Regions from separate parts of the Streptosporangium sp. NPDC050855 genome, predicted to be linked through region 1. Evidence: predicted binding sites of a transcription regulator. Region 1 holds the regulator's gene; each other region holds the start of a gene.

Region 1 (10,146 bases):
CGTGGACGGGCTCCTGGCCGAGGACCCGGCGCTGGCCCCCCTGGTGGCCGGAGCCCCGGGCCGCCGGGTGCCCCGTACGGTCGACCCTGCGGAACTCGCGGTACGCGCGGTGCTCGGCCAGCAGGTCTCCACCGCCGCCGCCCGCACCCACGCCGCCCGGCTGGTCACCGCCCACGGCGTACCGATCGCGGACGAGGCCGGGGGCCTCACCCACCTGTTCCCCTCACCGCAGGAGCTGTCCTCGCTGGACCCCTCGGCGCTCGCCCTCCCCCGGGCGCGCCGCGCCACCCTCATCGGGCTGATCTCCGCGCTGGCCTCCGGTGGGATCGACCTCGGTGCCGACCGCGACCGGGTTCGCGCGCAGTTGTCCGCACTGTCGGGATTCGGGCCGTGGACCGTCGAGACCATCGCGATGCGCGCCCTGGGCGATCCGGACGCCTTCCTCCCCACCGACCTGGGGGTCCGCGCCGCCGCCCGCAGGGCGGGCCTTCCCGTCACCCCGGCCGCGCTCACCGGCCGCGCGTCCGCCTGGCGGCCCTGGCGTTCGTACGCCGTGCAGTATCTCTGGGGCAGCGGCGACCACGCCGTCAACCGGCTGCCCGCCCCCTGAGCCTCCGCACCGGCTCTCCCCGGGCCACCGCGCCGGCCTCTCCCGGGCCACCGCACCGGCCGCGGGTTCTCGTCGCCGTTCCCGCACGGCCCTTTCCCGTACCGTTCCTTCCCGTACGGGCCGGGGGGCGTCACCGGCGTGAACGACGGGCCGGCCGGGGTGATCCCGGACGACCCGCCGTCGTCGCTCCGCCGGCGTCCCCTGCCGGAGACCGCGGACGTCTACTTCTTGTCGGAGTCCGACGGCGTCTGCGACAGCGCGCTGGCCGCGGCGGACTTCTCCTGCTTGGTCGAGTCGGAGTCGTTCAGCGTCTTGGCGGCGGCCGACGCCGCCTCGGAACCGGTCTCCCCCTGGCTCTGCGGAGCCTGCGACAGCGCGCTGGCCGCGGCGGACTTCTCCTCCTTGGTCGAGCCGGAGTCGTTCAGCGTCGCGGCGGCGGCCGACGCCGCCTTGGAACCGGTCTGTCCAGAGTTGCTTGACACGTTCTCACCTTTCCTCGAAGCGCGTTCGTACCGCGGAGGCGATGGTGTCACGCGGGCTCCCGCACCGCGCGTGACCTCACCGCCCGCGTCGCGGCGGGCATCCGGCCCCAGGGGCCGGGCGTCCGCCGTTGCGACGGCCTCGGGCCGACTACCCCGGCCGGGCGCCCGCAATCAAAAACCCGCAAGGCAAGGCACATCCGACATGTCCGGCGGCTCATCCTCGTCCCAGAGACGCCGAAAGGGGGCCGGACTCGACTCCGGCCCCCTTTCTCGTCATGGGGCGCTGTGCGGGCGCCGCTCCCCCCTGCCCGGGATCAGCTGCAGCCGCTGGTGGAACCGCAGCCCTCGCAGACGTAGCAGCTTCCGGCGGGACGCATCGTGGTGCCGCAGGTCATGCAGAGCGGCGCGTCGGCGGTGCGGCCCTCGTGGGACTCCAGCGAGCCGGTGCGGCGCGGGGCCTGCGCGGGCACCGCCTCCACGCGGGCCTGCGGCTCCTCTACCGGGGCCTGCGGCTCCTCGATCGGGGCCGACGTGGCGAGTTCGGCGATGACCTCCTCGGTGCGGATCGGCGCCGGATCCTCACCCCGCTGCTGGGCCGCCCGCTCAGAGGCGGAGAAGATGCCCAGGGCTGCGCGGTCGTCGTAGGGCAGGTGGTCCAGGGCCAGGCGGCGGAAGATGTAGTCCATCACCGAGGCCGCGATGCGCACGTCCGGGTCGTCGGTCATCCCGGCCGGGTCGAAGCGCATGTTGACGAACTTGCCCACGTACGTCTCCAGCGGCACCCCGTACTGCAGGCCGATGGAGATCGCCACCGAGAAGGCGTCCATGACACCGGCGAGGGTCGAGCCCTGCTTGGACATCTTCAGGAAGACCTCACCGAGGCCGTCGTCGGGGTAGGAGGAGGCGGTCATGTACCCCTTGGCGCCGCCCACGGTGAAGCGGGTGGTGGTGCTGGGGCGCTGGTTCGGCATCCGGCGGCGGGTCGGGCGGCTGATCTCCACGACCTTGATCTCCGGCTGGGCCGTGGCGGCCGCCTTCTCCTCGGCCTTGCGGTCCTCGGTCTTGCGTCCCGAGGCGGACAGCGGCTGGCCGACCTTGCAGTTGTCGCGGTAGACCGCCAGGGCCTTGAGGCCGAGCTTCCAGCCCTCCATGTAGACCTGCTCGATGTCCTCGACCGTCGCGGACTCGGGCAGGTTGACGGTCTTGGAGATGGCGCCGGACAGGAACGGCTGGGCCGCGGCCATCATCCGGACGTGGCCCATGGGGGCGATCGCGCGCTCGCCCATGGCGCAGTCGAACACCTCGTAGTGCTCGCGGCTCAGGCCGGGGGCGTCGACCACGTGGCCGTGCTCGGCGATGAACTCGACGATCGCCTCGACCTGCTCCTCGGGGTAGCCCAGCTGCCGGAGCGCGCGCGGGATCGTCTGGTTGACGATCTGCATGGAGCCGCCGCCGACGAGCTTCTTGAACTTGACCAGGGCCAGGTCGGGCTCGATGCCGGTGGTGTCGCAGTCCATCATCAGGCCGATGGTGCCGGTGGGGGCGAGCAGGGAGGCCTGCGCGTTGCGGTAGCCGTTCCGCTCACCGAGCCTGAGACACTCGGCCCACTGCCGGGAGGCCTCGCGGTGGATGGCGCCGTCCATCTCCTCGAAGGTGCGCAGCGCCTCGTTGGCCTCGTTGTGCTTGCGCATGACCCGCTTGTGCGCGTCGGCGTTGCGGGCGTAGCCGTCGTACGGGCCCACGACCGCGGCCAGCTCGGCACTGCGGCGGTAGGAGGCGCCGGTCATCAGCGAGGTGATGGCCCCGGCCACGGCCCGGCCGCCGTCGGAGTCGTAGGCGTGGCCGGTGGCCATGAGGAGCGCGCCGAGGTTGGCGTAGCCGATGCCGAGCTGGCGGTAGGCCCGGGTGGTCTGGTCGATCTTCTCGGTCGGGAAGTCGGCGAAGGTGATGGAGACGTCCATCGCGGTGATGATCAGCTCGGTGACCTTCACGAAGTTCTCGATGTCGAAGGTGTCGTCGTCCTTCAGGAACTTCAGCAGGTTGATGCTGGCCAGGTTGCACGAGGAGTTGTCCAGGTGCAGGTACTCCGAGCAGGGGTTGCTGGCGGTGATGCGGCCCGTCTCGGGGCTGGTGTGCCAGTCGTTGATCGTGTCGTCGTACTGGACGCCGGGGTCGGCGCACTCCCAGGCCGCCTTGGCCATCTTGCGGAACAGGTCCCGGGCGTCGACGGTCTCGATGACCTCGCCGGTGAGGCGGGCGCGCAGGCCGAACTTCTCGCCCTTCTCCACGGCGCGCATGAACTCGTCGGAGACGCGCACGGAGTTGTTGGCGTTCTGGTACTGGACGGAGACGATGTCCTTGCCGCCGAGGTCCATGTCGAACCCGGCGTCGCGCAGGGCGCGGACCTTGTCCTCCTCGCGGGCCTTGGTCTCGACGAACTCCTCGATGTCGGGGTGGTCGACGTCGAGGACGACCATCTTGGCGGCCCGGCGGGTCGCGCCCCCGGACTTGATGGTGCCCGCGGAGGCGTCCGCGCCGCGCATGAAGGAGACCGGGCCGCTGGCGGTGCCGCCGCTGGAGAGCAGTTCCTTGGAGGAGCGGATCCGGGAGAGGTTGACGCCGGAGCCGGAACCCCCCTTGAAGATCACACCCTCTTCCTTGTACCAGTCGAGGATGGACTCCATCTGGTCGTCGACGGCCAGGATGAAGCAGGCGCTCACCTGCTGGGGCGAGGCGGTGCCGACGTTGAACCAGACCGGCGAGTTGAAGCTGAAGACCTGGTTGACCAGGGCGTGCTTGAGCTCGTGGTCGAAGATCTCGGCGTCCTCGTCGGTGGCGAAGTAGCCGTGCTCGACCGCCGTCCTGGTGTAGACGCCCACCACCCGGTCGACGAGCTGCTTGAGGCTCCACTCGCGCTGCGGGGTGCCGACCGCGCCGCGGAAGTACTTGGTGGTCACGATGTTGGCCGCGTTGACCGACCAGGACCGGGGGAACTCCACGTCACGCTGCTCGAAGTTGACCGAGCCGTCGCGCCAGTTGGTCATGACGACGTCGCGGCGCTCCCAGGCCAGCTCGTCGTAGGGATGCACGCCCGGGGTGGTGAAGATCCGCTTCATCTTCAGACCCTTGCGCGGACGCTTGCCCCCGCGTGACACTGTGCCGCTGACGGTCTCCGTCATGACTTTCCCCCTCCTGGGACTCCGCAGAGCCCGCGAATCGGACCACACCAACGCGCCGTCTCACCCCCGGCGCCCGGGGCCTGTCTCACTTCTGTTCGGCGGAGCGCTCCGCCCGGAGCTGCTCGATCTCGGCCTCGAAGTCCGCCAGGGTCTCGAACCCCCGGTAGACGGAGGCGAAGCGCAGGTACGCCACCTCGTCCAGCTCGCGGAGCGGGCCCAGGATGGCCAGCCCGACCTCGTGGGCCGCGATCTCGGCGCATCCGGTGGCCCGGATGCTCTCCTCGACCCGCTGGCCCAGCTGCGCCAGGGCGTCCTCGCCGACGGACCGTCCCTGACACGCCCGCCGGACCCCGGCGATCACCTTGTCCCTGAAGAACGGTTCGGTCACGCCGCTGCGCTTGCTCACCATGAGCAGGACGGTCTCCTGCGTGGTGAACCTCCGCCCGCACTCCGGACAGGTGCGCCGGCGGCGGATCGCGCCGCCGTCCTCGGTGGACCGGCTGTCGATGACCCGGGTGTCAGGATGACGACAGAACGGACAGTGCACGTGTGCCGCCTTCCTGACCTGCCGAAGCGGCCCACCCACCTCATCCGCCCCACGACACGCGCGCGGATACGCTCGCGCACGCCTCTCGATCAGTCGAGAGGCGGTAATGGAACCACAATCTATGGTGAAGTGTTGAGGTGCAGCCACTAGATGTTGTGGTTCCAACCGTAGAAGTGCGCGACCATGAACGCAAGTTGAAAGGACCTTGCGGCGCGAAGTCGCTGATCAGCCGTTATTCCCCGGCGTGTCGCCGGTCCGCCCGATGTGCTCGCGCCCCCCGGGTCACCCGCTTCACCCACGCCCCGCCCGCACGCCACCGCTCCGCCCACGCCTCTGTCGTGCGTCACCCGTTCCGCCCACCGCGTCCCGCCCCCGGGCCGGCCGCCTCCCCCGCGCCCTGCCCGCACGTCAACCGCTTCGCCCACCGTCCCGCCCGCTTCACCCGTGCCCCGCTCGCGTCCCGGGCGCGGGTCCCGGGCGCGGGTCCCGGGCGCGCGGTGAGATCGCGCGCCCGGAGACGCCCCCCTTACGGCAGCAGGCTCCGGAGAAGGTCGAGTCCGGTGCCGGACCGGAACGCCGGGCCGCGGGGCCCGCCGGGGTCTGTGACGCGGCCGACCAACGGGACGGCCCTTCCGCTACGCCGGCGCCTCCACGACCCTCCACGGCGTGTCGCCCTTCCAGGGCGTGTCGCCGACGTGCGCCGTGACCGGGGACGGGCCCCGCCCTCCGGCCGGCTCGCCCGCCGAGATCGCGTCGATGCGCCCGCCGATCCAGAGCACTCCCAGGGTGAACAGCACCAGCGTCACCGCCGCCACGATCCTCCCACGCCGGGTGAGCCGGAGAGGCCGCCTGACCGCCTCGGGCCGGGACGTGACCGGCCGGAGAGCACCGGCCCCGGAGGCGCCGGAGCGGGACGTGCCGGAGCGGGGCACACCTGACCGGGGCGCGCTGGAGCGGGGCGTACCGGAGCGCTTTCCAGGGCGAGAGCGGCCGGGGCGGGACGGGACGACCTCGGGCGCGGCCGGCCCACCGGAGCGGGCGACGCCCGAGCGGGAGGCGCCGGGCCCGGGAACACCGGTCCGTGAGGCATCGTTCCGCGAGGCATCGTTCCGCGAGGCATCGGCCCGGGAGGCATCGGTCCGCGAGGTGCCGGTCCGAGCGGAGGAGCCGGACCGGGTGGCGCCGGACCTGGCGGCTCCGCGCCGGGTCTCGGCGCGCCCACCCCGGCCACGTCCGGACTCGCCGGAGCGGGCGGCTCCACGGCCGGATCCGGGCGGTGCGGGCCGGGAGCCGGAGAGGGGGCCCCCGGAGCGGAACAGCGCGGGAACCGCCTGCGCGGCACCACCGGAATCACCCGGACCGCCCGGGCCCGCCGGACCACCCGGTGCTCCCCCGCGCCGCGCCGTCCGCGCACGATCGGGCCCTCCGGCCGCTCCGGAGCCACGCGCTCCGGAGCCACGCCCGGACCCGCGCGCCGGGTCGGCCTCCCGTCCCGGCCCCGGCTCCCAGGCCGGGCCCGTCCGTCTGGCCGGGCCCGCCTCTCGCCCCGGGCCCGCCTGTCGTGCCGGATCCGCCTCTCGCCCCGGACCCTGCTCCCGCACCGGCCCCGGCTCCGGTCTCGGCGGCGGCACGAGCCGCAGACGCGGTGCGCCAGAGGCCCCAGAGGCCCCTGAGGACCGGTATGCCGCCCGGGATCGGGACGCGGACGTGGATCGCGGTGTCGTCGTGGTCGGTTTCATGGTGGCCCCCATCCCCTCGACCTGGCCGAACACATGTCGAAGAAAGATCGGCGAATCGAACACGATGTCGATCGAACTCCCGTACGATGTTGTACACCACGGCGTGGCCGATATCGAGGACATTCGAACAATTGTTTGAATATGATCTTGGGCCGAGATATGGTCGCTGTGTGCGACGTGTTCAATACAGATCGGGAGGCGAGGAGTTCGTATGAGCCAGCACGACCAGAACGGTTCGGCCGTCAGCGACCTGGCGGTGCGAAGGCGTGACTCCCTTGGCCTCACCCCCAGGCAGCGGAAGATCCTTGAGGTGATCCGGGACTCGGTGCAGCAGCGCGGCTACCCGCCGTCCATGCGCGAGATCGGTGAGGCCGTGCAGCTCACCAGCACCTCCAGCGTGTCGCACCAGTTGACGGCATTGCAGCGCAAGGGCTACCTGCGCCGTGACCCGCACCGGCCCCGCGCCCTCGAGGTGCGCCTTCCCGGCGAGCCGGTGCTCTGGGTGGATCCCGACTCCGACCAGGACGAGGCACCGGTCAGCCGGCCGACCGCCGCCTACGTGCCGCTGGTCGGGCGCATCGCCGCCGGTGGCCCGATCCTCGCCGAGGAGAGCATCGAGGACGTCTTCGCGCTGCCCAAGCAGCTCGTCGGCGAGGGCACGCTCTTCCTCCTCCAGGTGACCGGTGACTCGATGATCGAGGCGGCCATCGCCAACGGCGACTGGGTGGTCGTGCGCCAGCAGCCCGTGGCCGACAACGGCGACGTGGTCGCGGCGATGATCGACGGTGAGGCCACCGTGAAGACCTTCAAGCGCAGGGACGGCCATGTCTGGCTGGTCCCGCACAACCCCAACTACGACCCGATCCCCGGTGACGAGGCCACCGTCCTGGGCAAGGTCGTGGCGGTCCTCCGCAAGCTCTGAGGCACACGAGCTCCGGGGCACACGGCTCTAGGGCATCGGGACACGACGCGTCGCACGAAGCGGTACACGCCGATGGGCGGCACCCCTCGAAGGGGGTGCCGCCCATCGGCGTTCTCAACGGTTCTCACCGGCCCCTCGGACTCCCGGGTCCGGTCAGGGTTCGGGTCCTTGAGCCAGGGTCAGGGTTCGAGTCCTTGAGCCAAGGTCAGGGTCCCCGAGTCAGGGTCAGAACCAGGGCCGGAGGGCCGAGGCCCTGGGTTCCCGGCCCCTCCCCGCCCCGGTTCCCCGGTCACGGCCGGTCCGGACGCCCCGCGAGAGGCCGGGGTCACCGCTCAGGGGACGATGTTGACCAGCTTGGGCGCGCGGACGATGACCTTGCGCGGCTCGCCGGACAGGAAGGCCCGGACCTTCTCCGACCCCAGGGCCAGCGCCTCCAGGTCGATCTCGGAGATCTCCGGTGAGACCTCCAGCCTGTCGCGCACCTTGCCCGCGACCTGGACGACACAGGTGACGGACTCCTGGACCAGCAGCGCCGGGTCCGCCACCGGCCAGCCCGCCAGGGCGACCGAACCGGTGTGGCCCAGCCGCTCCCAGCCCTCCTCGGCCGCGTACGGCGCGACCAGCGACAGCATGACCGCCAGTGCCTCCGCGGCCTCCCTGACCGCGGGGTCTGCGGCGCCGGGCCCGGAGTCGATGGCCTTGCGCGCCGCGCTGGTCAGCTCCATCATCCGGGCCACCGCGACGTTGAAGCGGTAGGACTCGACCAGCTTCGTGACCTCGTCCACGGTGTGGTGGACGATCCTGCGCAGGCTCACGTCTCCGGCGGTGACGTCGACGCCGGGGGCCGAGGCCGCGCCCGCCTCGGCCATGACGCGGAACGCGCGGGCCAGGAACTTCTGCGACGCCGCCGCGGAGACGTCGGCCCAGTCGATGTCGTCCTCGGGCGGTCCGGCGAACAGCACGGTCAGCCGTACCGCGTCGACGCCGTGGGCGTCGATCTGCTGGCCCAGGTCGACGCCGTTGCCCAGGGACTTGGACATCGCCTTGCCCTGGTTGATGACCTGCCCCTGGTTCAGCAGGCGGGTGAACGGCTCGGCGAAGTCGACCATGCCCATGTCGTGCAGGACCTTGGTGAAGAACCTGGCGTACAGCAGGTGCAGCACGGCGTGCTCGACGCCGCCGATGTACTGGTCGATCGGGCCCCACCTGCGGACGCCCTCGATGTCGAACGGGCCGTCCTCGCAGGCCGGGTCGACGTAGCGCAGGAAGTACCACGAGGAGTCGACGAAGGTGTCCATCGTGTCGGTGTCGCGCCGTGCCGGGCCACCGCACTTCGGGCAGGAGACGTTGACCCAGTCCTCGGCCGAGGCCAGCGGGGAGACGCCCTTGGGCGCCAGGGCCTCACCGCGCAGGTCGGGCAGGGTGACCGGCAGCTGGTCGTCGGGGACGGGGACCTCGCCGCAGTCGCCGCAGTGGATGATCGGGATCGGGCAGCCCCAGAAACGCTGGCGGGACAGCAGCCAGTCGCGCAGCCGGAAGTTGACCGTCGCGCGGCCGGTGTCGCGCTCGCTCAGCACCTCGATGATCTTCCGGATCGCATCGGCCTTGGCCAGGCCGTCCAGCGGACCGGAGTTGACCATCGTCCCGTCGCCGGAGGTGGCGACACCGGTCTCGCCGGGGTCGGCCAGGCCGGTGTGCACGACCACCCGTACCGGCAGGTCGAAGGCGCGGGCGAAGTCCAGGTCGCGCTGGTCGTGGGCGGGAACCGCCATGATGGCGCCGTGGCCGTAGTCGGACAGCACGTAGTCGGCGGCCCAGACCGGCATGCGCTCGCCGCTGACCGGGTTGATCGCGTACCGGCCCAGGAAGACGCCGGTCTTCTCCTTCTCGGTGGACAGCCGGTCGATGTCCGACAGCTTCGACACCTCGGTCCGGTACGCCTCGAAGGCCTCGCGCCGGTCGTCGGCGACGATCTCCTCGGCCAGCGCCGCGTCCGGGGCGACCACGAAGAAGGTCGCGCCGTACAGCGTGTCGGGACGGGTGGTGTAGACGGTGACCGGCTCGTCCCGGCCCTCGATCACGAAGTCGACGTCGGCGCCCTCGGAACGGCCGATCCAGTTGCGCTGCATGGTCAGCACGCGCTCGGGCCACTTGCCCTCCAGCTGCGCCATGTCGTCCAGCAGCCGGTCGGCATAGTCAGTGATCTTGAAATACCACTGGGTCAGCTCGCGGCGGATGACCTCGGCCCCGCAGCGCTCGCACCTGCCGTCCTTGACCTGCTCGTTGGCCAGCACGGTCTGGTCGTTGGGGCACCAGTTGACCAGGCCGCCCTTGCGGTAGGCCAGGCCGCGCTCGAAGAAGCGGATGAACAGCCACTGCGTCCATTTGTAGTACGTCTCGTCGCTGGTGTGCAGGCGGCGCGACCAGTCGAAGGAGATCGCGTAGCGCCTGTAGGAGCCGGCCTGGGTCTCGATGTTGGCGTAGGTCCACTCCGCCGGGTGCGCGTTGTTCTTGATCGCGGCGTTCTCGGCGGGCAGCCCGAAGGAGTCCCACCCGACGGGGTGCAGCACGTTGTAACCGCGCTGGAACCAGTAGCGGGAGATGACGTCACCGATGGCGAACACCTCGGCGTGCCCCATGTGCAGGTCGCCCGAGGGGTAGGAGAAC
Region 2 (10,146 bases), on a different contig from region 1:
GGGCGTGCCGACCGGCTCGCCGAGCGGGCCGAGCACTTCGGGCTCCGCCTGGCCGAGACCTACGTGGTCGCCGTTGCCCGTCCCCGCGTCCCGGGAGCTTCCGGGGACGGCCCGGGACGTGCGGGCGACCCCACGGGCACCGCGCCCCCCGGAACCGCCGCGTCCCCCGGAACCGCCGGGTCCACCCGGACCGTCCCGGCCACCGGGACCACCGCGACGGCCAGGGCCACCGCGGCCGGCGGAACCACCGGAGCCACCGCGGCCGCCGGGGTCACCGAGGCGACGGCCCGGCGGATCGAGGAGGCGCTGATCACCAGGTTCGGCTCGCACAACGTGCTGGTCGCGGTCCGCGACGGGATGCTCGTGTGCGTCGCGCCGGGCGGCCTGACCGTCGCGATCGGCGAGTTCACCCACCACGTGCGCCAGGCGTTCGCACCCGGCTGGAGGATCGGGCTCGGCCGGCCGCACCGGGGCCCCGGCGGGGTGGTCACCTCCTACCGCGAGGGCGCCGGAGCCATCGGGCTCGGCGACCGGCTGGGGCTGCGCGCCCCCGTGCTCAAGGCCGCCGACCTGCTGGTCTTCCCGGTGCTGCTGCGCGACCGGGCGGCCATCGAGGACCTGGTGACGACGGTGCTCAACCCGCTGCTGGAGGCGCGCGGTGGCCCCGGGCCGCTGCTGGACACCCTGGAGGCCGTCTTCGCCTCCCAGGGCAACCAGACCGCGGCCGCCCGCAGGCTCGGCGTCAGCACCCGGGCGGTCACCTACCGGCTGGAACGGATCCGCCGCCTCACGGGCTTCTCGCCGGACGACTCCACCCAGCGGTTCACCCTGGAGACGGCGGTCCTGGGGGCCCGCCTCCTCGACTGGCCCGCCCACCCGCTGGGCTGACCACCCGCTGGGCCGACCACCGCGCCCGCGCCCCCGCGCCCTCGGGGCCCCGTACGGCTCCCGGGACCCACCGGCACCCCGGCGGACGCTTCCGAGGGCGTCAGGGGATCAGCAGCACCTTGCCGGTCGTGCGGCGGGCCTCCAGGTCCTCGTGGGCACGAGCGGCCTCGTCCAGCGGGTAGCGCCCGGAGACGTGCACCCGCAGCCGCCCCGAGGCCACCCACCCGTACAGGTCCGAGGCCCGCCAGGTGAGCTCGTCGCGGGTGGCGACGTACGCGTTCAGGGTGGGACGGGTCAGGAACAGCGAGCCGTTCCGGGCCAGGAGCTGCGGGTCGAGGGGCGGCACCGGGCCGCTGGCCTGGCCGTACAGCGCCATCATGCCGCGCGGGCGCAGCGAGGCGATGCTCTGGTCGAAGGTGGCCGCGCCCACGCCGTCGTAGACGACGTGCACGCCGGAACCGGTCAGCTCGCGGACCGCCTCGGAGAAGCCCCCGTAGCGCAGCACCTCGTCGGCGCCCGCCCGGCGGGCCAGCTCCTCCTTCTCCTCGGTGGAGACCGTGCCGATCACCCGGGCGCCGCGCAGCTTGGCGATCTGGGTGAGCAGCAGTCCCATGCCACCGGCGGCGGCGTGCACCAGCACGTCGTCCCCGGCCTTCACCTCGTACGTGGAGTGGGTCAGGTAGTGCGCGGTCAGCCCCTGCAGGGTGACGGCCGCCGCGATCTCGGGCGTCACCCCGTCGGGTACGGCCAGCAGCTTGGAGGCCGGCACCACGACCCGGGAGGCGTAGCTGCGCGGCACGCCCGCCCAGGCCACGGTGTCGCCGACGGCGAACTCGCGGACGTCCTCGCCGACCGCGGCCACGGTGCCCGCCCCCTCCTCGCCGGGCACGAAGGGCAGCGCGAGCGGGTAGCGTCCCATCCGGTGGTAGACGTCGATGAAGTTGACCCCCGCCGCGGCGACGTCGACCAGCACCTCGCCCGGGTTCACCTCGGGGTCGGGGTGGTCGGCGCAGGTGAGGACCTCGGGTCCGCCGGTGGCGGAGACGACAATGGCGCGCATCTGCTGAACTCCTTCGGTAGGTCGGGTCCGCTCATCCTCCCCGGTCCCGTACGGGGCGCTCGCCGCGGGTCTCCCGCCCGGAGCCGTCCGGCCACCGGGCCGGAGCGGGGGACACGAGGCGTTCCCGGTCAGGGTTTCCCGGTGGTGGCGGGGCCGTGCAGGGTGAAGTTGTCGAACGCGACCCTGAGCACGGCGCCACTGTTCTCGCCCACCCGGGCGATCACGCCGACCAGCCCGTTGGGCAGCGGGTTGGTGTCGAGGTAGGTCTGGACCTGCTCGTCGCCGACCCACATGGTCAGCTGCACGCCCCCGTCGACCCCGGTGCACTCGGCCGACAGGCGGGTGGTCCCGCCCTTGGGCAGGTCGATCTTGACGGGTTTGGTGAGCTCGCCCCCGGCGTCCTTGACGGCCTTGCGGATCCGCGCGTTCCCCGTGGTGTCCAGCAGGAACTCGTACCGGGTCGCCTTGTTGTCGTCCTCGCCCCGGCAGAACAGCCCGTACTCGCCCACGCCGATGCTGCCGGGGCGGATCAGGATGTCGGTGCCGAGCAGGATCCGGCTCGGCGTGACCGGTGTGGGGCTCGCCGTGGGATCGGGGGTCGCGGGCGGCGCGGGGACGAAGGGGATCGGGGCCTGCTCCCGCTTGACGGCGGACTGGCCGCTGACGTCGATGGCGTAGTAGCCCTGGGGGGCGTAACCGTAGCTGCTGACCAGCGGGTTGTAGGCGCCGCCGCTCCAGCCGGTGCCGCTCTGGGTGAAGTCGTCCTGGTAGAGCAGGGCGAGGTTCTCGGGCGGGCCGCCCGGTGAGAGCGCCATGCGCACGCCGAGCGCGCCGCCCGTGACCAGCAGGAGCGCCGCGACCGCGCCGACGGCCAGTTTCCGCCGCCCGGTGACCGATCCGGGCCGGCCGGTCCCCGGGTCGCCCGGCCCGGTGCCGAGCAGGGTGTGTCCGGGGCCCTGGTGCGAGGAGGGCGCGGTCGGCGGCACGTCGGAGACCGTCCGGCCGGACCAGGTGAACGCCGGGGCCGCGGTGCCGGGCCCGTGGAAGGCGCCGCCCGGTCCGGGGGCGTCCGGCCCGGGGCCGCCCGGTCCCGGGCCGGCGGGCGGGCCCGCCGGTCCGCCCGCGGTCCAGGGGCCGCCCTCCCGCACCGGTGCCGGCCCCTGCCAGGAGGCGCGTACCGAGTGGGCCGCCTGCTCGGGCGCTGCGGAGCGGCCGACCAGGTGGTCCAGCAGCTGCTGGGAGGTGGGCCTGCGCCGGGGGTCCTTGGCCAGGGCGTGGCCGACGATCCCGCGCAGCGCGGGTTCCATGTCCTCCAGGGAGGGCTCGGTGTTGAGCACCTGGTACAGCACCGCGGGCAGCGCCTCGCCGCCGAACGGCGCTCGGCCACTGGCGGCGAAGGCCATCAGGCAGCCCCACGAGAACACGTCGCAGGCGGCCGAGACCGGTTCGCCGCGCAGCACCTCGGGCGCCATGTAGCGGGGGGTGCCGAGGATCTCGCCGGTCCCGGTCATCCCGCTGAGCGTGTCCAGCGCGCGGGCGATACCGAAGTCGATCACGCGGGGACCGACGGGGGAGAGCAGCACGTTGGAGGGCTTGAGGTCGCGGTGCACCACCCCGGCGCCGTGGATGGCGGTCAGCGCGGTCGCCACCCCGACGGCCAGCGCGTCCAGGCTGGAGCCGCGGAGCGGCCCGCCGGAGTCGACGGCCTCCTCCAGGTTCGGGCCGGCGACGTACTCGGTGACCACGTAGAGCTGGTCGCCGTCGAGCGCCGCCTCGATGACCGCGGCCGTGCAGAACCTGCGGACCCGCTGCGCCGCGTCGGCCTCGCGGCGGAAACGCATCCGGAACCGCTCGTGCTGGCTGTACTCGGGGTTGATGACCTTGATGGCGACCTGCTGCCCGTCGGGGGACGCGCCGAGGTAGACCGTGCCCATCCCGCCCCGCCCCAGCCTGCTGAGCACGCGGTATCGGCCGATCTGCAGGGGTTCGTCGGGACTGAGGTTGTTCACCCTTGTACCTAACCGCATACGCCGTCACATGAGGGGATCAGCCTACCGATCCGTTGTCGCGCGTCGGCGGTCGCAACAGCGGCAGCCGCACTTTTTCCCGGCCGTCCGCCGCCGGTGCGTCCCGTGGCGGGGGAGCCCGTGGTCGTACGCCGGTCCGGGGCCGGAGAGCCGGTGATGCCGGGGTGCGCCGTCCATGCCGACCGGCCCGGCGTACGGCGTGACCTCCGGAGTCCGCGCCCGGGCGGGCACCGGCCCTCTCGTGAGCGGCCCGGTGACTTGCGTCCGGCGGCGTGAGAACGTATGTTCGATACTCCAGGCCCGCCTTCCCCCGGGTGCTCGTCCGAAAGCCGCGGGGAGAAGACCGTTGTGAGCAGACTCTACGGCGACCCTGTCGAGGTGTGGACCCGCGAGGGAAGGCCCGTCCAGTTCGTCTGGCGCGACCGTCTCTACACCGTCCACCGGGTCCTCGACCACTGGGTGGTCGCACGCGAGTGGTGGAAGATCTCCGAGACCGATCCGGGAGAGCGCCGGTTCTGGCGGGCCGAGGCCGCCACGGGCGGCCGGGCCGGCACCTACGAGCTCCGCTTCGACACCGCGGGCGCCGACTGGCTGCTGGTCCGGGCATGGGACGACGCCCCGCCCTGATCGCCCTGTCCCGATCTCCCGTCGGGGTTCACTGCCCGGCGGGGTGGACCTCCTGGGCGCGTTCCCGCCGGACGGGCTCCTGTGCGGTCTGCGGCACCTGCTCCGGGGCCGGCCGCCCGGCCCGTCGCGGCCCCTCCTCGCGGGTGTCCGCCTCCCGGGAGCCGGACGGGGAGCCGGTCGGGGGGACCGACGGGGAGACGGGCGGGGAGGCCGACGGGGCGGTGGACGCGGAGACGGGAGGGGAGTCCTGCGGGTCCGGGGACGCGGATGCGGTCGTGGCGAGGGGCGCGGACGTCTCCGCCGGAGGCCGCAAGAGGCGGCGTCCGGCCGGTTCCCGGTGACGGTGCCCGGCGCCCGCGGCCTGGACGGCGCTGATCTGCCGGACGGTCGCCCCGCAGAGCAGGGAGGCGACCACGACCGCGGTCAGTTCGAGCATCCCGAAGCCGGTCAGGCTCCCGCCCCCGTGGGAGGCGCCGGGCCAGAGCCGTACCAGCACCAGGGTGAGCGCGACCAGCCAGCTCAGCCACCACGCGGACAGCAGCGCCACCCAGCGCTCGCGGCGGTCCAGCGGCGGCCGGGAGGCCCACCAAAGCCGGTCGACCAGCAGCGCGGGAGCGAACAGGTTGACCACCGGCACGAGCCAGCTCGCCAGGACCGGGAAGATCGCGGGCAGGTCGGCGTACCGGCGGGCGCGGACCAGCCAGTTCAGGTACGCCACCGCGCACGCGATCGCGGCCCCGGCGAAGAGCATGATCAGAATCGCGAAGACGGTGACCGCTCCGAAGACCGCCTCCGCGCCCGGGGACCGGGGGTCGCCACCCAGCCTGGAGATCTCCACGACCAGGCGCCTGCCGCGGGCGCGCTCGAACACCACCAGGGCGGTGGCCGCGAGCACCAGCGCGGTGAGCGCGAGGTAGACGGCCGAGGTCGCCCTTTTCTGTGGAGATGGGATAGAGCGCATGTATATCTCCCCCCGCCATGCGCCGAGGACCTGCCTCTTTCCTATCCCGTAGGCTCTTCCGCTAATCGGACCCGTCCGGCCCGTCCGTCCCGCGTTGCCCCTCCGGCCCCGTTTCCCGCCTGTTTCCCGCGGCTCCGCTCAGCTCACGACGCCGGACTCCCAGGCCCACGCCGCGGTCTCCACCCGGTTCCTCGCGCCCAGCTTCGCCTGGATGCTCCCCAGATGGGTCTTGACGGTGGAGAGCGAGACGAAGAGCTCGGCGGCGACCTCCTGGTTGGTCCGCCCCCTGGCCACCAGCCGGACCACGTCCAGCTCGCGCTCGGTGAGCGGCTCGGCCGGGGGCCGGCTCGCCCCGGACCGCGGATGGGCCAGGTGCGCGAGCAGGCGTACGGTGACCGACGGCGAGACCAGCGCGTCACCGGCCGCGGCGGCCCGGATCGCCTCGATGAGCAGCGTCGGCCCGCTGTCCTTGAGCAGGAAGCCGGTCGCGCCGGCCCGCAGCGCGCCGTAGACGTACTCGTCCAGGTCGAAGGTGGTGACGATGACCACCTTCATCGGGTCCGTCACCCCCGGCCCCGCCAGGATGCGGGTGGCCTCCAGGCCGTCCAGCTTGGGCATCCGGATGTCCAGCAGGCACACGTCGGGCCGCAGCCTGCGCGCCAGCTCGACGGCCTCGGCGCCGTTGGCGGCCGTCGCCAGGACCTCCATGTCCTGCTGGGCGTCCAGGATCATCTGGAACCCCGTCCGCACGAGCTCCTGGTCGTCAGCGATGAGCACCCGAATCGTCACCTGATGGATTCTGCCAGCCCGCGCGAGGGGCGGGATCGGACATCCGGCCGATGTGCCCGCGCGGACGGCGGTCCCGGACCGTCCCGGACCGGCCCGCCTGGACCGGCGCCAGCCCGGATCGGAGTCGGCCTGGACCGGTGTCGGCCCGGATCGGTGTCGACCCGGGCCGGTCGGCGGGTGCGGTGCCTGTCGGCGGGGTGCGACGGCGGGGTCGCTAGCCGAGGACCAGGTCCCGGATCGCCCGCAGGGAGGTCTCGTCGCGGGGGCCCATCACCAGGAGGTCGCTCACCGGGCTCTTGCGCCACGGCTCCAGGCGCTCGCGGATCCGGCCCACCGGGCCGACCAGAGAGATGCCGTCGGCCAGCTCGTCCGGGATCGCACGGAACGCCTCGTCCCTGCGGCCGGCCAGGTAGAGCGCCTGGATCTCCTCGGCGGCCTCGGCGTAGCCCATCCTGCCGATGATGTCGGCGTGGAAGTTGCGGCTCTTGGCGCCCATGCCCCCGATGTAGAGGGTCAGCATCATCTTGACCCCGTCCAGCGCCGCCCGGACGTCGTCGGTGATCAGTGTCATGACCATGGCGGCGATGTCGAAGTCGGGCCCGGCTCCGGCCAGCGAGGGGCCGTACATCTGCTCGATCTTCTCCGGGAACACGAAGAGCGGCAGCCAGCCGTCGGCGATCTCGGCGGCGAGCGCGACGTTCCTCGGGCCCTCCGCGCCCAGGTAGAGGGGGATCTCGCGGCGCAGCGGACGGGTGATCAGCTTCAGCGGCTTGCCCAGGCCGGCGCCACCGGGGTAGGGGAGCGGGTAGTGCTCGCCGTCGCTGGTCACCGGCTCCTCGCGGCGCCAGACCTTCCGCATGATCTCGACGTACTCGCGGGTGCGGGCGAGCGGCTTCGGGAACGGCACGCCGTACCAGCCCTCGACCACCTGGGGGCCCGACGCGCCGATGCCGAGCAGCAGCCGTCCGCCGGTGAGGTGGTCCAGCGTCATCGCGGTCATCGCCGTCGCCGCCGGGGTCCTGGCGGAGATCTGCACCACGGAGGTGCCCAGTTTGATGCGGGACGTCCGTGCGCCGTACCAGGCCAGAGGGGTGAAGGCATCGCTACCGTATGCTTCTGCCGTCCATACGGACTCGTACCCCAGCCGCTCGGCGGCCTGGACGAGTTCGGTGGCGTCGTCGGCGTTCCGCTGCCAGTAGCCGAGGTTCAGGCCGAGTCTCAGGTCGGTGCTCACGGGGACCTCCTCGCGACATGCGCCGGACGCGCCCCATAATTAGAACACGTTCTATATTGCTCGGTCGAGTGTGAGGTGTCGAAATTCGTTCTCCAGGGAAGCGTGCATTTGTGCTCAACGCCGCTCGTAAAATCCTCTCCCTGATCTCCCTCCTCGTGCTCGCCCTGGCGCTCGCCGCCGCCGGGACGACCCCGGCGGTGGGAACGGTCCCGGCCGCGGCACAGGCGGCGGGACGGCCCAACATCGTGCTGATCCTGGTCGACGACCTGGAGGCCGGGGACCTGCGGAGATTTCCCAACATCTCCGCGCTCCTCGGTCAGGGCGGCACCAGGTTCGACCGGTTCTTCGTGAACAACTCCTGGTGCTGCCCGTCACGGGCGTCGATCATGCGATCCCAGTACGTGCACAGCCACGGCGTGCTCACCAACACCGCCCCCGAGGGAGGTTTCACCAAATATCATCTTTCGGGGTTGGAACGCTCCAACATCGGGACGTGGATGAAGTCGGCCGGATACCGGACCGGCCTGATGGGCAAGTACCTCAACCACTACCCCGGCGGCACCACCGCCGCCGCCTACGTGCCTCCCGGCTGGGACGAGTGGGACGTGCCCGTGCGCAGGCTGTACGAGGAGTACGGCTACACGCTCAACGAGAACGGCACGCCGCGCGCCTACGGGTTCACCCCGCAGGACTACCTGACCGACGTGCTCAGCGCCAAGGCCGCCTCGTTCGTCTCCCTGCCGGACGACGACCCGTTCTTCCTCTACCTCGCCCCGGTCGCCCCGCACAACCCGGCCAACCACGCCGCGCGGCACGCCGCCGCCTTCGCGACCGAGGTGGCCCCACGCCTGCCCTCCTACAACCAGCCGGACGTCTCCGCCGAGCCCCTGTGGCTCAGGTCGCTCCCGCAGTTCGGGGCCGGGACGGTCCGGCGGATCGACCGGCAGTACCGGAACCGGCTGCGGGCCATGCTCGGCGTGGACGACATGGTCGGCACCCTGGTGGAGTCCCTGAGGGTCTCGGGAAAGCTCGACGAAACGTACATCTTTTTCGCTTCCGATAACGGGTTCCACCTGGGCCAGCACCGGATCGCGCTGGGCAAGACCACGCCCTTCGACGAGTCCATCCGGGTCCCGTTGCTGGTCCGCGGCCCGGGGGTGCGACCCGGTGGCGTGGTCGGCGACCTGGCCGCCAACGTGGACCTGGCCCCGACCTTCGCCGACCTGGCCGGGATCACCCTCCCGGACTTCGCCGAGGGGCGCTCCCTGCTCCCGCTGCTGCGGGGGGAGCGGCCGTCCTCGTGGCGCCGGAACGTGCTGCTGGAGTTCAACCGGCCGATCAACCCGAACTCGGCCCGCCAGACGCCGGTCCCGGCCTACCAGGGGATGCGGACGGCCCGGCACACCTTCGTGCGCTACTCGACCGGCGAGTACCAGCTCTACGACCTCGTCGCCGACCCCCACCAGCTCCGCAACATCATCGCCGAGACCCCGCTGCCGGTGATCGCCGAGTTCAACCGGCAGCTCGACGCGCTGGTCTCCTGCTCGGGCGCCACCTGCCGCAGGGCCGACGCGGCCGAGCCGCCCGTGCTACCCGCCGGACCCATGCCGCTCACTCCCTGGGGGCAGTGAGATGCCCGGGTAGGCCCGCCGCAGGTGCGCCTCCACCGCGGTGGACGCCTCGGCCGCGTCCCCTCCGGCGATCGCCCGGTGGATCCGGCGGTGGTCGGCCATCAGCCCGGCCGTGTCGCCCAGGCGCTCGACCGCCTCGATCGCGTACCGGCGGAGCGAGTCGCGCAGCGAGAGCATCATGGCGGTGGTCAGCCTGTTCCCCGACGCCTCGGCGATGGCCACGTGGAAGGCCGTGTCGTGTTCGACGAACTCCTCGGCCGTCGTCGCGGCGTCCATCCGCTCCAGCGCCGCCGTCATGGCCGACAGGTCGGCGCCGCGCACGGCGGCGTGCGAGGCCGACCACCGTTCGATCATCAGGCGGGCGTCGACGACCTCCTCCAGCGAGAGGCTGGACAGGCCGAGGTGCAGCCTGAGCAGGTCGCTCAGGGCGTCGGCCGGCCGGGAGATGAGGAAGGCGCCCGCGTCCGGCCCCCTGCCCACCTGGGACGACACCACCCCCAGCGTCTCCAGGACGCGCATCGCCTCGCGTACCGAGGAACGGCTCACCCGCAGCTGCTCGGCGAGCTGTCGTTCGCCGGGCAGGCGGTCGCCGACCGTGAGGCCGTCACCGGCGATGCGCCGCTCGATCTGGGCGATCACGTCCTCGAAGGCCCGGGTACGCCGGACCGGCTGCCAGCCGCTCAACAGGCCCTCCACCTTGTGGGGAATATGGTCAGACCATACTGTGGTCAGACCATAGAACGGAAGGAGCGCCGTGCGCGTCGCCCTCTTCATCACCTGCGTGAACGACACGCTGTTCCCCGGGACCGGGCGGGCGGTCGTCACGCTGCTGCGCCGCCTCGGCTGCGACGTCGAGTTCCCCCAGGCGCAGACCTGCTGCGGCCAGATGCACGTCAACACCGGGTACCCCGACGAGGGCAGGCGGCTGG
Region 3 (10,146 bases), on a different contig from region 1:
GTCGAAGACGTCCTGGAGGCACTCGCGCATCGTCTCCAGCACCACCGGGAACGACCCGTACCGGCCGGCCACCCCGAGCAGGTGGGACGCGCGCTGCCGCTGCTGCCAGAGCGGCGACCGCCTGCCCGGCGTACGACGCGGCAGCAGCAGGGAGCGCCCGGCGCACTCGCGGAACCGCGCCGCGAACAGCGCCGAGCCGCCCAGCTCCTCGGTGACGATCCGCTCGATCTCGTCCGCGTCGAAGATCGCGATGTCCGAGGGGGGATCGGAGAGCGTGTCGGGGATGCGCAGCACGATCCCGTCGTCGGAGTGCACCGCCTGCACGTCGACGCCGTAACGCTCGCGCAGCCTCCGCCCGATCGCCAGCGCCCACGGCGCGTGCACCCGCGCCCCGTACGGGGAGTGGACCACCACCCGCCAGTCGCCCAGTTCGTCGTGGAACCGCTCGACCACCAGCGTCCGGTCGTCGGGCACGTACCCCGTGGCCTGCCGCTGCTCGGCCAGGTAGGCGAGCAGGTTGGCCGCGGCGAACTCGTCCAGCCCCGCCGCCCTGATCCTGCCCAGGGCGTCGTCCCGGGTGAGGTCCTCGGCGCCGCGCTTCCCCGCCCGCGCCTTCCCGGAGCCGCCCTTGACGGTGCTCGCAGCGGTGGTCGCGGCGGTGGCGCCCGTCGCGGCGGTGGCCGTGGTGGCCGTGGTGGCCGCGCCGCCGGTCGTGGTGCCGGTCGCGGTGCCGACTGCGGGATCCGTCGAGGCGTCGTCTTCGGCAGGGTCCGTCGTGGCACCCGTCACCATGCTCGTCGCGCCACCCGTGGCGCCGTCCGCCGCACCGCTCGTCCTGGTCCCGGTCTTGGTCTTGGTTCCGGTGCCGTTCCCGGTGCCGGAGCCCGCGGTGCCCGTGCCCGCGGTGCCCGTGCCCGCGGTGCCCGTGCCCGCGGTGCCCGTGCCCGCGGTGCCCGTGCCCGAGGTGCTCGCGCCTGCTGTGCCCGTGCCCGTGGTGCCCGCCGTGTCCGCGCCCGCCGTCGACATCTCGCGGAGGAACGCGCCGATGGCCCTGCCCAGCTCGGCCGGGCGGCCCGCGGTGTCACCGTGCCAGAACGGGAGCTTGCCGGGCTGTCCCGGAGCGGGCGTGACCAGCACCCGGTCGGCGGTGATCTCCTCGATCCGCCAGGAGGTCGCGCCCAGCACGAACACGTCCCCGGCGCGCGACTCGTAGACCATCTCCTCGTCCAGCTCGCCCACCCGGGAGGACTTCTCCCCGACCAGGAAGACACCGAACAGGCCGCGGTCGGGGATCGTGCCGCCGTTGGTGACCGCCAGGCGCTGAGCCCCCGGACGGCCCCGCAGGGTGCCGGTCACCCTGTCCCAGACGATGCGCGGGCGCAGCTCGGCGAACTCCTCGCTCGGGTAGCGCCCCGCGAGCATGTCGAGCGTGGCCTCCAGCGCGCTCCTGGGCAGCGTCCGGTAGGGGGCGGCCCGGCGCACGACCTCCTCGAGCTCGTCGACCGTCCACTCGTCCAGCGCGGTCATCGCCACGATCTGCTGGGCGAGGACGTCGAGCGGGTTGCGCGGATAGCGGAGGTCCTCGATCTCGCCGCTTCGCATCCGCTCGGCCACCACGGCCGTCTGGACCAGATCGCCCCGGTACTTGGGGAAGATCACACCGCGTGAGACGGCTCCCACCTGGTGCCCGGCCCGGCCGATCCGCTGCAGGCCGCTCGCCACGCTCGGCGGGGCCCCCACGCAGGCCACCAGGTCCACCGCCCCCATGTCGATGCCGAGCTCCAGGCTGGAGGTCGCGACCACGGCGGGCAGCCGGCCGGACTTGAGCGCCTCCTCGATCTGCGAGCGCTCCTCCTTCGACACCGACCCGTGGTGAGCCCGGACGATCTCCGGGACGACCCCCTTGGCCGCTCCTGCCTGCGCCATCATGGCCGCCGGGGTGGAGGTGGACGCCGGAGGGGACCCCGCGGCCGGACGCGCCCGCCCCGCCGTCCCGCCCGCCTTTGTGTGATCCGCCTCTTCGGGATCGGACCGATCGTGACCGGCCCGTCCGGAGCCGACCCCTCCGGGTCCGGTTCCTCCGGGGCCGGTCCGGTCGGTGTGGTCCTGCCCGGCGTCCTCTGCGGCCCCTTCCGTGCCCTCGGACCGTCGCTCCCACGCCAGCTCGTTGAGGCGGGTGCAGAGCCGCTCGGCCAGTCTGCGCGAGTTGGCGAACACGATCGTGGAGCGGTGGGCTCCGATCAGGTCGAGGAGCCGCTCCTCCACGTGCGGCCAGATCGACCGCCTGGCGGGGGTCTCGGTCAGCCAGCGGTCATCGTCCTGGGGTGGTGGGGCGGGGGCGGTGTCGAGCTCGGTCATGTCCTCGATCGGGACGACCACCTCGACCTCGATCCGCTTCTCGGAGGGCGGCTGGACCACGGTCGCCGGGCGTGAACCGCCCAGGAAGGCGGCCACCTCGCTCACCGGCCGCACGGTCGCCGACAGGCCGATGCGCTGCGCGGGCCGTTCGAGCAGGGCGTCGAGCCGCTCCAGGCTGAGGGCCAGGTGCGCGCCGCGCTTGGTCGCCGCCACCGCGTGCACCTCGTCGACGATGACCGTCTCCACGCCGCGCAGTGCCTCGCGAGCCTGGCTGGTGAGCAGCAGGAACAGCGACTCGGGGGTGGTGATCAGGATGTCGGACGGTTTGGTCGCGAACCGGCGCCGCTCCTCGGCCGGGGTGTCCCCGGAGCGGATCGACACCGAGATCCGCGGCACCGGGAGACCGAGCCTCCGCGCGGTCTGCTCCAGCCCGGCCAGCGGCGCCCTGAGGTTGCGCTCGACGTCGACCGCGAGGGCCTTGAGCGGGGACACGTACAGGACCCGGCAGAGCCTGGGAGGCTCGCCGTCCCCGCGCGGGCGCCGCCCGCCACCGGCCCTTACGCCGCTCGCCCGCTCGCCACCGGTGGGGTCACCGGCGGTCCCGTCACCCGTCCGCCCGGTGCCGACCTTGCCGGTGAGGGGCCGCCCGTCACCCGTCCGTGCGGCGGCCTGCCCGGCGTCGGTGGCCGAGTGCTCGGCCGCCAGCCGGTCGAGAGACCACAGGAACGCGGCCAACGTCTTGCCGGAACCGGTCGGCGCGACCACCAGGGTGTTGTCGCCCCGGGCGATCGCCGACCAGGCCCCCTCCTGGGCGGCTGTCGGCGCGGCGAACGCCCCGGTGAACCACTCCCTGGTCATCGGGGTGAAGTGCCCGAGCGCCCCGTCCGTCCCGCTGGTCTCGCTCATCGACTGCCCCCTAGCTCCGGCTCGGCCGACCTGCCGGGTCCGTCATCCATACTGCCCGGCCCCACCGACAGAATCCGTCCCCGCCGACCAGGCCGGAAAGGTGGCCGGCGGGCCGGTCCGCGACCTGCGGGCAGGGACGCCACGATCCGATGGACCCACCGCGAGGCCGCACCGGACCTCGGCGGATCCCCGGAGGCCCGGACCCCTCGAGGTCCCCCGAGGTCCCCCGAGGTCCCGCGAATCGCGACTGGTCCCGACTGGTCCCGACCGGTCCCGACCGGTCCTGAAGAAGCCCCGGCAGGCCCCCGGTACGTCCTCGGCGGATCCCGGTGGGCTCGCGACGGATCCGGGCTCGCGACGAATCCCGGCAGATCCCGGTGGGTCTCCGGCGCGCCTCTCGTGGGCTCCTGCGGTCCCGCCCCGCGGAGACCCGGTGAAGCCCGGCAACCCCGGCGGGGGAACGCGGGGGCTCTCCCGGCGTCCCGTGACACCCGTACGGGCTCCGCGATGCCCGTGCCCGTGCCGGTTCGCCGTCCCGATCCCGTCCGCCGGCCGAGGCACCGTCCTGATCCCGTCCGCCGGCCGAGGTGTCGTCCCGGTCGCGTGGCGTCCGGGATAGGTTGGCCCCCTGTCGTCACGGACATGACCCTGACGGACGTACAACGCATTGAGTGGTGAGCTAGCGGTGAGCATCGACCATCAGGCCGTCCGGGCGGCACGCGAGCGGATCAAGGCGGAGCACCTCAGGGCGCACCGGCCGCCGAGCAGCGCGAGGGGGCTGCACCACTTCGCGCTGATCTCCTCCGACGTCGAGGCGACCATCGCGTTCTACCAGGAGCTCCTGGAGTTCCCGCTCACGGAGATCATCGAGAACCGTGACTACCCGGGCTCGAACCACTTCTTCTTCGACATCGGCAACGGCAACCTCCTGGCCTTCTTCGACTTTCCCGGCCTGGACCTGGGGCCCTACCGGGAGGTTCTCGGCGGGCTCCACCACATCGCCATCTCGGTGGACCCCTCCACCTGGGAGCGCCTGTGCGGCAAGCTGGAGGCGGAGGGCGTACCGCACCAGGTCGAGAGCGGCGCCTCCGTCTACTTCGCCGACCCCGACGGGGCGCGGCTGGAACTGCTCGCCGACCCGCTGGGGGAGATGTACGGCTCCCGCGTGCTCTGAGCCCGGTCCCGCCGCGCCGGACCGCGCCCGTGCCCATCGCCGGCGCGCCGGTACGGGACCCGGCATCCCCGGCCCGGACGCATACTTGGGGGCATGCGCCTGTCGGATTTCTGGAAGCGGATGAAGCTGCACTTCGGTGACCAGTACGCCGAGTCGTGGGCCCAGGACTACATCATCGCCGACCTGGGGGGCCGGACCGTGATCCAGGCGCTGGCCGAGGGTGTCGGGGCCAAGGAGGTCTGGCACGCCGTGTGCGGGGTCACCGACGTCTCCCCGCGCCTGCGCTGACGGGGGCCCGGCGGGGTGCCGGTCCCGTTCAGGACGCATCCGGCCCCGCGGGCGGGCCCAGAAGCCTCCCCACCGCCTCGGCCGTGCGCGAGGGGTCGTCGGCGCTCTGCTGACCGTCCGGCGACCACACGAACAGCCAGCCGTCCCTGGCGGGGGTGGCGAAGACGATCGTCTGCCTGCCGTTGTCCGGATGCCACACCCACAGCACCGGAGTGGCGCCACCCAGGGTGCGGCTCGCCAGCCCTCGCCGCCTGAGCTCGGCGGCCAGGGAGTCGAGATGGACTAGGCGTTGCTGCGTGAACGCGTCGGGCACGTCGGGCACCTCGGATCGTTTCTCTCAGGATCACTCCAGGTCAGCCCGGTGACAACAAGGCCATGGCAATTCCCGTGAATGTCTCCGCCAGGAGGGGGCGCGGCGCTCCCCGTCGGGACGGTGAGACCCTGACGGCGAGGTCCGGCTACCCGGGCACCGGGCCCGGAGACGACCCGGGACGTACGGGGAGGGCCCATGCCGCTCCCACCGGGAGGAGGGGCGTCGTCCGCGGGGACGCCGACGGAGGGGGCCGGGATTCGGCCCCCTCCTGCGGACACCGGTCCGATGGACGTCGCCCCGACGGACAGCGGTCCGGCGGGTCCCGCGCCCGCCGCGAACCGTCGTCCAGTGCTTCCCGCGACGGCCGCCGCGGGGCGTACCGGGGCTTCCGCGACGCGTGTTGCCGACGGGCAGCGATCGAACAATCGTTCGGCTATATTGAACAGGCCGAGACTCCTGGCGTGCCCTCCCGAAATTGTCGGCGGCACCCCGTAGCTTGCTGGCAACCGATCCAACCCGCGACCCTCCAGGGGGGCTCCCATGGCAGCTAACGACCGCGAGAAGGCGCTCGAGACCGCGCTCGCTCAGATCGAGCGGCAGTTCGGCAAGGGCTCCATCATGCGCCTGGGCGACGAGACCCGGGCGCCCATCGAGGTGATCCCCACCGGCTCCATCGCGCTGGACGTGGCCCTCGGCATCGGCGGCTTCCCGCGCGGCCGCATCGTCGAGGTCTACGGTCCCGAGTCCTCGGGAAAGACCACCGTCGCCCTGCACGCGGTGGCCAACGCCCAGCGCGCCGGCGGCATCGCCGCGTTCATCGACGCCGAGCACGCGCTCGACCCGGAGTACGCCCAGAAGCTGGGCGTCGACACCGACGCTCTCCTCGTCTCCCAGCCCGACACGGGTGAGCAGGCGCTGGAGATCGCCGACATGCTGATCCGGTCCGGCGCCGTCGACCTGCTGGTCATCGACTCGGTCGCGGCCCTGGTGCCCAAGGCCGAGATCGAGGGCGAGATGGGCGACAGCCACGTCGGCCTCCAGGCCCGCCTGATGTCCCAGGCGCTGCGCAAGGTCGCCGGCGCGCTCAACAACACCGGCACCACCGCGATCTTCATCAACCAGCTCCGCGAGAAGATCGGCGTCATGTTCGGCTCGCCCGAGACCACGACCGGTGGAAAGGCGCTGAAGTTCTACGCCTCGGTCCGTCTCGACATCCGCCGCATCGAGACGCTCAAGGACGGCACCGAGGCGGTCGGCAACCGCACCCGGGTGAAGGTCGTCAAGAACAAGATGGCCCCGCCCTTCCGGGTGGCCGACTTCGACATCCTGTACGGCGTCGGCATCTCCCGCGAGGGTGGCCTGATCGACATGGGCGTCGAGCACGGTTTCGTCCGGAAGTCCGGCGCTTGGTACACCTACGAGGGTGACCAGCTCGGTCAGGGCAAGGAGAACGCCCGGAACTTCCTCAAGACCCACCCCGACATGTCCAACGAGATCGAGAAGAAGATCAAGGAGAAGCTCGGTGTCGGCCCGCGCGTCGACAGCCCGGCGACTCCGGCGCCGGCCGCCGCCGCCGCTCCGGCTTCGGCTCCCTCCGGCCGGAGTGCCGCTCCGACCCCGGTCGCGGCCGGAGCCGGCAGGGGGGCCAAGGCAGCCGCCGCCCCCAAGCCGGGTGACGCCTGACCCGGGCCTGACCGATGACGACGGGACCTGACTCCGGTCCGGCCGACGCGGCCGGGCCGAGAGACTGGGGAGCCTGGCCCGACGTGACCCGGGACGACTCGTCGCCCGGGAGCGGACGCGGGCGGGACGGCGACCCGCCCGTGTCCGAGAACCTCTGGGACGGTGACCCGTCCGCCTCAGGACGCCCGGGACGCCCGGGGCGTCCGGGAGGGCGCCGTGGCGGCGGCTCGTCCGCCTCCGGGCGCGGGCGACGGGCCGGTTCGTCCGGCTCGGAGACCGATCGGCAGGACGGCTCGGACGCCTCCCCGAGCGGCTGGGAGGCCGATTCTCCTCCTCCGGCCATGTTCGGAGAAGACAGCGGTTTCGGCGATTCCGAGAACGGCTCGTCGGGCGGGAAACGTCGCGGTTCACGCGGTGCCTCGCGCCGTGGTGAACGCGACGGTGAGCGTACCGGTGGGGGAAAAGGCCGGCGGGGCGGCGGGGGGTGGGGCGGACGACGCTCCTCGGGAGGCCGATCCTCGGGGCTTTTCCCGGACACCTCGGCTCGTGAGGCCGGTGGGGCGGGCGATGACGCGACCGGCGGATCCGGTGCCACCGGATGGGGCGCGGCGGGTCCGGACGACCCGCGTCCGGGTGCCGCTGGTTCGGGCCCGGGGGGTTCGGGTGCCGCTGGTTCGGGCGCCTGGGGTTCGGGCTCCGCGGGATTCGGCGGCAGGACGCCGGCGAGCCGCAGGGCCGACGCCGATCCGCAGGCGGTGGCACGGGGGATCTGCCTGCGGCTGCTGACCATGGCGCCGCGTACCCGGGCACAGCTCGCGGAGGCGCTGCGCAAGCGTGAGGTGCCCCAGGAGGCGGCGGACGCCGTGCTGGACCGCTTCTCTGAGGTCGGGCTCATCGACGACGAGGCGTTCGCCGCGGCCTGGGTGAGTTCGCGCCATGCCGGTCGCGGCCTGGCCCGCAAGGCGCTCGCCTCCGAGCTCCGCCACCGGGGCGTGGACGAGGAGACCGTGAAGGACGCGGTGGAGCAGCTCGACCCCGAGCAGGAGGCCGAGACCGCCCGCGCCCTGGTGCGGCGCAAGCTCTCCTCCACGCGCTCCCTGGAGCCCGCGGTGAGGACCCGCAGGCTGGCGGGGATGCTCGCCCGAAAAGGGTACGGTCCCGGGCTGGCGTTCCGCGTGATCCGCGAAGTGCTGGAGGAGGCGGAGACGGAGGCGTCCTCGTTCCCGGAGGACCCGGACTATCCCCTCGATTAGTTCAAAGCGCCTTGACAGCCTGTCTTTGCTTGCTCGTTACCTCTCTGACGCTTAATCTCAACGCAGTGAGGAGTTACTCCGTGCAGTACGGATTGTCATAGCGGTTTATTACGGACGAGCAGGCTTGGCGGATGGGAACGCGACGACGGAACCGGTGGGAAAAACCGGGTGCCGTTTCTCCGCGGGTTCATCGTCGTTTCGATGGCGCCGAGGCTTGAGCTTTCCGTGCCGTGCGTGTGACGCCTCGTGTGCCTGATATTTGCGACGCGAGGAAGGTGAGGCGCGCATGGATCCGGTCGTGGTCGTCATGTTGACGGTGGCGGTTGTGGCTCTTGCCGTGATGACAGCCGTGCTTGTCGTGTTGCTGCGTCGCATCGGTGGAGCCGGGGCCGCGCCGAAGCGTCCCACCCCCGAGCAGGAGGCCGAGGTCGAGGCCGAGCTGGAGGAGGCCAGACGTCAGGCCGCCGGGATCCGGGCCAAGGCCGAGAACGACGCCGGAGAGCTGCTGCGCAGGTCGGAGATGGCGGTCGAGGCCGCGGCCGAGATGCGCAAGGAGGCCGAGGCCGAGGGCAAGGTCCTGAAGTACGAGCTCAAGGAGCTCCGGGCCGACCTCGAACGCCGGGAGAACCGGCTGGCCGAGCGGGAGCAGCGCCTCGACGAGGAGGCCAGGCGGCAGGCCGAGCGGGCCCGCAAGCTCGCCGAGACCGAGACCGAGCTGGCAGACCGGCGTGAGGACCTCGAAAGGGTCGCCGAGGAACGCAGGGCCGTCCTGGAGCGGGTGGCCGGGCTCACCGGCGAGCAGGCCAGGGCCGAACTGGTCCGGGAGATCGAGAACCAGGCGAAGCGCGAGGCCGCGCTGATCGTCAGGGAGATCGAGGGGGAGGCCCGCAGGGAGGGCGAGAAGCGGGCCACCAAGATCGTCACTCTGGCGGTCCAGCGGGTGGCCACCGAGCAGACCGCCGAGTCCGTGGTGAGCGTCCTGCACCTGCCGGGTGACGAGATGAAGGGCCGCATCATCGGCCGTGAGGGCCGTAACATCCGCGCCTTCGAGTCGACCACGGGCGTCAATCTGATCATCGACGACACGCCGGAAGCCGTGCTGCTCTCCTGCTTCGACCCGGTCCGCCGCGAGACCGCGCGGCTCACCCTGGAGAAGCTCGTCCTCGACGGCCGCATCCACCCCCAGCGCATCGAGGAGGCGCACGAGCGCAGCAAGGCCGAGGTCCAGGAGCTCTGCGTGCGCGCCGGTGAGGACGCCCTGGTGGAGCTCGGCATCACCGACATGCATCCCGAGCTGGTGACCCTCCTCGGCCAGCTCCGCTACCGCACCTCCTACGGGCAGAACGTCCTCGGCCACCTCATCGAGTCCGCGCACATCGCCGGGATCATGGCGGCCGAGCTGCGGCTCGACACCACGCTGCTCAAGCGCTGCACCCTCCTGCACGACATCGGCAAGGCCCTCACCCACGAGGTCGAGGGCAGCCACGCCCTGATCGGCGCCGAGATCGCCAGGCGGTACGGGGAGCACGAGGACGTCGTGCACGCCATCGAGGCCCACCACAACGAGGTCGAGGTCAAGACCGTCGAGGCCGTCCTCACCCAGGCCGCCGACGCGATCAGCGGGAGCAGGCCGGGCGCCCGCCGGGAGTCGCTGGAGGCCTACGTCAAGCGGCTGGAGAGGCTGGAGGAGATCGCGACCTCCTACGAGGGCGTCGAGAAGGTCTTCGCGATGCAGGCCGGTCGCGAGATCAGGGTCATGGTGAAGCCCGACGCGGTCGACGACATCCAGGCCCAGGTGATCGCCCGCGACGTCGCCAAGCAGGTCGAGGAGGAGCTCACCTACCCCGGCCAGATCCGCATCACGGTCGTCCGCGAGTCACGGGCCACCGAGTTCGCCCGCTGACCCCGCCTGGCCGGCCTTCGCGACACCGCCTTCGCGACACCGCCGATCCGTGTCCCGGCCGTCCACCGGGCGCGGGCCGAGAGCAGTTCTCCACCGGGTGCGGGTCGAGCAGCCCTTTCCCGGGCGCGGGCCGGGAACAATCCTCCCTCGGGTACGGGCCGGGAGCCGCCCGTCTCGCCCGCCCCGGGACCGACCGGCCGGGCGATGCCCGGGCCGACCCGGCGGGCGGTGGCGTACGGCTTCGGGGCCCGCGTCACGGTCGTCCGTG

What was found. Region 1 encodes LexA, which represses DNA repair genes until DNA is damaged. Its sites were predicted from a motif close to TCGAACANNTGTTCGA; they were not measured.
Region 2: ACIBCT_RS31335 (DUF6504 family protein) is a predicted target of LexA. The motif match lies at 4,250-4,265, and genes of this name have one in related genera.
Region 3: recA (recombinase RecA) is a predicted target of LexA. The motif match lies at 5,457-5,472, and genes of this name have one in related genera.

What each region holds. Positions count from the first base shown of each region.
Region 1 is NZ_JBITFY010000003.1:472,529-482,674, forward strand. It holds gene ACIBCT_RS10100 (DNA-3-methyladenine glycosylase family protein) at 1-610, shown strand, start outside; gene ACIBCT_RS10105 (hypothetical protein) at 832-1,092, opposite strand; gene ACIBCT_RS10110 (vitamin B12-dependent ribonucleotide reductase) at 1,407-4,271, opposite strand; gene nrdR (transcriptional regulator NrdR) at 4,357-4,818, opposite strand; gene ACIBCT_RS10120 (hypothetical protein) at 5,454-5,633, opposite strand; gene lexA (transcriptional repressor LexA) at 6,769-7,479, shown strand; gene leuS (leucine--tRNA ligase) at 7,812-10,146, opposite strand, start outside.
Region 2 is NZ_JBITFY010000019.1:66,211-76,356, reverse strand. It holds gene ACIBCT_RS31350 (PucR family transcriptional regulator) at 1-888, shown strand, start outside; gene ACIBCT_RS31345 (quinone oxidoreductase family protein) at 989-1,948, opposite strand; gene ACIBCT_RS31340 (serine/threonine-protein kinase) at 2,077-3,957, opposite strand; gene ACIBCT_RS31335 (DUF6504 family protein) at 4,324-4,602, shown strand; gene ACIBCT_RS31330 (DUF4328 domain-containing protein) at 4,631-5,563, opposite strand; gene ACIBCT_RS31325 (response regulator transcription factor) at 5,702-6,352, opposite strand; gene ACIBCT_RS31320 (LLM class F420-dependent oxidoreductase) at 6,567-7,586, opposite strand; gene ACIBCT_RS31315 (sulfatase) at 7,697-9,217, shown strand; gene ACIBCT_RS31310 (FadR/GntR family transcriptional regulator) at 9,176-9,913, opposite strand; gene ACIBCT_RS31305 ((Fe-S)-binding protein) at 9,972-10,146, shown strand, end outside.
Region 3 is NZ_JBITFY010000010.1:52,696-62,841, forward strand. It holds gene ACIBCT_RS20500 (DEAD/DEAH box helicase) at 1-3,264, opposite strand, end outside; gene ACIBCT_RS20505 (VOC family protein) at 3,950-4,438, shown strand; gene ACIBCT_RS20510 (DUF3046 domain-containing protein) at 4,532-4,726, shown strand; gene ACIBCT_RS20515 (hypothetical protein) at 4,755-5,039, opposite strand; gene recA (recombinase RecA) at 5,580-6,722, shown strand; gene ACIBCT_RS20525 (regulatory protein RecX) at 7,478-7,975, shown strand; gene rny (ribonuclease Y) at 8,262-9,878, shown strand.